Regions from separate parts of the Tepidibacter aestuarii genome, predicted to be linked through region 2. Evidence: a T-box and tRNA genes for the amino acid it is inferred to sense, from the RefSeq annotation. Region 2 holds a T-box; the other holds one or more tRNA genes.
What was found. The T-box of region 2 lies ahead of hisS (histidine--tRNA ligase). A T-box ahead of a tRNA ligase gene usually reads a tRNA of that ligase, here a tRNA-His.

Region 1 (2,172 bases), 1.5 Mb from region 2:
CGTGGGGGTTCAAGTCCCTCCACCCGCACCATAAGCGGAAATGGCTCAGTGGTAGAGCATCGCCTTGCCAAGGCGAGGGTCGCGAGTTCGAATCTCGTTTTCCGCTCCAAAATATGTGCCTGTAGCTCAGTTGGATAGAGCAGTGGCCTTCTAAGCCACGTGTCCGGGGTTCGAATCCCTGCAGGCACGCCATATACTGGGGATTCGCCAAGTCGGTAAGGCTCAGGATTTTGATTCCTGCATGCGTTGGTTCGAGTCCAGCATCCCCAGCCAATTTAATCTGACCCATTAGCTCAGTCGGTAGAGCACCTGACTTTTAATCAGGGTGTCCCGCGTTCGAGTCGCGGATGGGTCACCAAAGAAATGCGGAGGGGTGTCCGAGTGGCTTAAGGAGCTGGTCTTGAAAACCAGTGACTCCGAAAGGGGCCGTGGGTTCAAATCCCACCTCCTCCGCCAAATGCCCAGATAGCTCAGTCGGTAGAGCAGGGGACTGAAAATCCCCGTGTCGGTGGTTCGATTCCGCCTCTGGGCACCAATAAAATGTGGCGGCATAGCTCAGTTGGCTAGAGCGTTCGGTTCATACCCGAAAGGTCACTAGTTCGAATCTAGTTGCCGCTACCAAATAAAGTGGGCCTTTAGCTCAGTTGGTTAGAGCGCCCGGCTCATAACCGGTAGGTCTGGGGTTCGAGTCCCTGAAGGCCCACCACTTTATTTAATATATTATATCGAGGTGTAGCGCAGTTTGGTAGCGCACGTGGTTTGGGACCATGGGGCCGGGGGTTCGAGTCCCTCCACCTCGACCAATATGGTGGGTATAGCTCAGTCGGTTAGAGCGCCAGATTGTGGCTCTGGAGGCCGTGAGTTCGAATCTCATTACTCACCCCATATTTTGACCCATTAGCTCAGTCGGTAGAGCACCTGACTTTTAATCAGGGTGTCCCGCGTTCGAGTCGCGGATGGGTCACCAAGAAAAATGGCGACATAGCCAAGTGGTAAGGCAGAGGACTGCAACTCCTTCATCCCCAGTTCGAATCTGGGTGTCGCCTCCATAAAACATATTGACAGTAACAATCAAATATGATAATATATATTTTGTTGTTACGAAATTACGTTCCAAGGTAGCTCAACGGTGGAGCACTCGGCTGTTAACCGATAGGCTGTGGGTTCGAGTCCCACCCTTGGAGCCAAAAAAATGCCGAGGTGGCGGAACTGGCAGACGCACAGGACTTAAAATCCTGCGGTCCTTACAGATCGTACCGGTTCGATTCCGGTCCTCGGCACCACAATGACGCGGGATGGAGCAGTTGGCAGCTCGTCGGGCTCATAACCCGAAGGTCGTAGGTTCAAGTCCTGCTCCCGCAACCAGTATGGCCCCTTGGTCAAGCGGTTAAGACACCGCCCTTTCACGGCGGTAACAGGGGTTCGATTCCCCTAGGGGTCACCATTAATAATTGGGCTCATAGCTCAGCTGGGAGAGCACCTGCCTTACAAGCAGGGGGTCACAGGTTCGAGCCCTGTTGAGCCCACCAATTATTTGGCCTGGTAGTTCAGTTGGTTAGAATGCCAGCCTGTCACGCTGGAGGTCGAGGGTTCGAGTCCCTTCCAGGTCGCCAAATAATTAAATTGGGATATTTAAAAAAATAAAAAAGTGCTAGTGTGGCTCAACGGTAGAGCAGCTGACTTGTAATCAGCAGGTTGTAGGTTCGATTCCTATCACTAGCTCCAAAACATGGAGGGGTTCCCGAGTTGGCCAAAGGGGGCAGACTGTAAATCTGTTAGCATCGCTTTCACTGGTTCGAATCCAGTCCCCTCCACCATCAATAATGCGCGGGTGTGGCGGAATTGGCAGACGCACTAGACTTAGGATCTAGCGCTTTTAGCGTGGGGGTTCAAGTCCCTCCACCCGCACCATAAGCGGAAATGGCTCAGTGGTAGAGCATCGCCTTGCCAAGGCGAGGGTCGCGAGTTCGAATCTCGTTTTCCGCTCCAAAATATGTGCCTGTAGCTCAGTTGGATAGAGCAGTGGCCTTCTAAGCCACGTGTCCGGGGTTCGAATCCCTGCAGGCACGCCATATACTGGGGATTCGCCAAGTCGGTAAGGCTCAGGATTTTGATTCCTGCATGCGTTGGTTCGAGTCCAGCATCCCCAGCCAATTTAATCTGACCCATTAG
Region 2 (2,172 bases):
GTTATTTTATAGAAAAACTAAATATGAATTCTCATCCAGAAGGTGGATTCTACAAAGAAACATTTGTTTCTGAACAAACTATTACAGATAATGAGTTAGATGTAGACTTTAAAAGTTCTAGAAAATTATGGTCAAGTATTTACTTTTTATTAAGAGATGGAGAAGTTTCAAATTTTCATAGACTTAAATCTGATGAAATGTGGTATTATCAATCAGGTTCTCCATTAACAATATATATGATTTCTCCTGAAGGTGAGCTGACAGAAGAAAAGCTTGGATTAGATATTGAAAATGGAGAAAAGCCTCAAGTTCTAGTTCCTAAAAATTATATATTTGGCTCTGCAATGAATAATCCCGGATATGCTCTTGTTGGATGTATGGTTTCCCCTGGATTTCAATTTGAAGACTTTGAGTTATTTGAAAGAGAATATCTTTTGAATAAATACCCTCAACATAAAGAGGCTATTATTAAATTGACAAGACAGTAATTAATAAAAGGTTATCTCAATAAGTAATTAGTATATGAATATTTTATTATGATTAGATAGAAGTAATTTAGTATGAAAATAAATAATTATATAAAAAAATAATTATTTTATTGACATAAAAAAATACTGTTGGTATAATGACAAACAATATTAAAAATAAAAAATTCAAATGCGTTGATGAAAAATAGTAGAGATATATTTTCTTAAACAGAGAGTTCCCGGTTGGTGAGAGGGTCATTAGAGTATATTTTGAACACATTTCTGAGCTGAACACCGAATCCATTTTGGTAGTAGACTGTTTCCGGAATCCTTGTACCCGTTATAGTGCTAGAGTATAAACAAAGTAATCTTTGTCGTACTTGAAGAGGTTGATATTGTGAGGTATCGATAAAAATAGGTGGAACCACGTGAATAATACTCCCGTCCTATAGCTAATAGCTATTGGAGGGAGTTTTTTTATTTTTAAATAAAAATCAAGTATATATAATTAAAATTTTAAGGAGGTACATTATGAATAAAAAAGTTAAACCAAGCATATTACCAGGTTTTATGGAACTATTGTCAAGAGAACAACTAATCTTCAACGATATATTATCAAAAATTATTAAAGTTTATGAGCAAAATGGATTTATACCTATGGATACTCCAGTAATAGAAAAAGAAGAAGTTTTATTAGCTAAGGCAGGAGGAGAAACTGAGAAGCAGATATACAGATTCAATAAAGGAGATACACCATTAGCCTTAAGATTCGACTTAACTGTTCCACTAGCAAGATTTGTTGCACAGTATATGGGCGAGTTAACTTTTCCGTTTAAGAGATATCAAATAGGTAAAGTCTATAGGGGAGAAAAAAGCCAAAAAGCAAGATATAGAGAGTTTTATCAATGTGATTTAGATATAATTGGAAACAAAGAATTGAGTATAGGAAATGATGCACTACTGATTAGTACGATTACATCTGTTTTTAGTGAAATAGGATTAAAAGGATTTAAGTTTTTATTAAGTAATAGAAAAATACTAGGAGGTTTATTAGAAGAATTAGAAATAAAAGAAAAAGCGAATGTTTTTAGAATTATAGATAGATACGATAAAGTTGGAAAAGAAAGATTTTTACAAATGCTTGATGAAGAGGTAGGAGAAAAAAAAGCAAATATAATCAATGAAATTATTACCTTTAAAGGAACTAATAAAGAGATTATTAGCAAATTAAAAAATATCAATATCAAAAATGAATCTTTTAAGGCTGGTATCTCTGAAATTGAAGAAATGATTTTATATCTAGAGCTTTTTAATATATGTGAAGAATATTATAAAATTGACTTAAAGATAATAAGGGGATTAGATTATTATACGGGAAGTGTATTTGAAACTGTGTTAGATGGATACGAAAAATATGGATCTATTTGTTCGGGAGGAAGATATAATGATTTGGCACAGTACTATACAGATAAGAACTTACCAGGTGTAGGTATATCCATAGGACTTACAAGGTTATTTTCAATATTAAAGGAGATAGGTTTTATAGATAATTACGAATATATACCAGTTGTAGATGTTTTGATTATTCCAATAGGAAATACAATAAACTATTGTGCTAATGTATGGAAGGTATTACAAGATAAAGGTATTAAATCAGAAATATATTTCGAAGAAGGAAAATTAAAAAAGAAGTTATCATATGCAA

Region 1: it has a tRNA-His gene. The T-box ahead of hisS (histidine--tRNA ligase) is inferred to sense a tRNA for this amino acid. The anticodon was not compared.

Annotation. Positions count from the first base shown of each region.
Region 1 is NZ_OW235315.1:3,458,377-3,460,548, reverse strand. It holds tRNA gene M2214_RS17035 (tRNA-Leu) at 1-31, shown strand, start outside; tRNA gene M2214_RS17030 (tRNA-Gly) at 35-109, shown strand; tRNA gene M2214_RS17025 (tRNA-Arg) at 116-192, shown strand; tRNA gene M2214_RS17020 (tRNA-Gln) at 198-273, shown strand; tRNA gene M2214_RS17015 (tRNA-Lys) at 283-358, shown strand; tRNA gene M2214_RS17010 (tRNA-Ser) at 368-456, shown strand; tRNA gene M2214_RS17005 (tRNA-Phe) at 460-535, shown strand; tRNA gene M2214_RS17000 (tRNA-Met) at 545-621, shown strand; tRNA gene M2214_RS16995 (tRNA-Ile) at 630-706, shown strand; tRNA gene M2214_RS16990 (tRNA-Pro) at 727-803, shown strand; tRNA gene M2214_RS16985 (tRNA-His) at 809-885, shown strand; tRNA gene M2214_RS16980 (tRNA-Lys) at 892-967, shown strand; tRNA gene M2214_RS16975 (tRNA-Cys) at 976-1,049, shown strand; tRNA gene M2214_RS16970 (tRNA-Asn) at 1,113-1,187, shown strand; tRNA gene M2214_RS16965 (tRNA-Leu) at 1,195-1,283, shown strand; tRNA gene M2214_RS16960 (tRNA-Met) at 1,290-1,365, shown strand; tRNA gene M2214_RS16955 (tRNA-Glu) at 1,370-1,444, shown strand; tRNA gene M2214_RS16950 (tRNA-Val) at 1,454-1,529, shown strand; tRNA gene M2214_RS16945 (tRNA-Asp) at 1,537-1,613, shown strand; tRNA gene M2214_RS16940 (tRNA-Thr) at 1,651-1,725, shown strand; tRNA gene M2214_RS16935 (tRNA-Tyr) at 1,732-1,817, shown strand; tRNA gene M2214_RS16930 (tRNA-Leu) at 1,828-1,911, shown strand; tRNA gene M2214_RS16925 (tRNA-Gly) at 1,915-1,989, shown strand; tRNA gene M2214_RS16920 (tRNA-Arg) at 1,996-2,072, shown strand; tRNA gene M2214_RS16915 (tRNA-Gln) at 2,078-2,153, shown strand; tRNA gene M2214_RS16910 (tRNA-Lys) at 2,163-2,172, shown strand, end outside.
Region 2 is NZ_OW235315.1:1,929,117-1,931,288, reverse strand. It holds gene M2214_RS09575 (cupin domain-containing protein) at 1-488, shown strand, start outside; T-box leader at 654-919, shown strand; gene hisS (histidine--tRNA ligase) at 999-2,172, shown strand, end outside.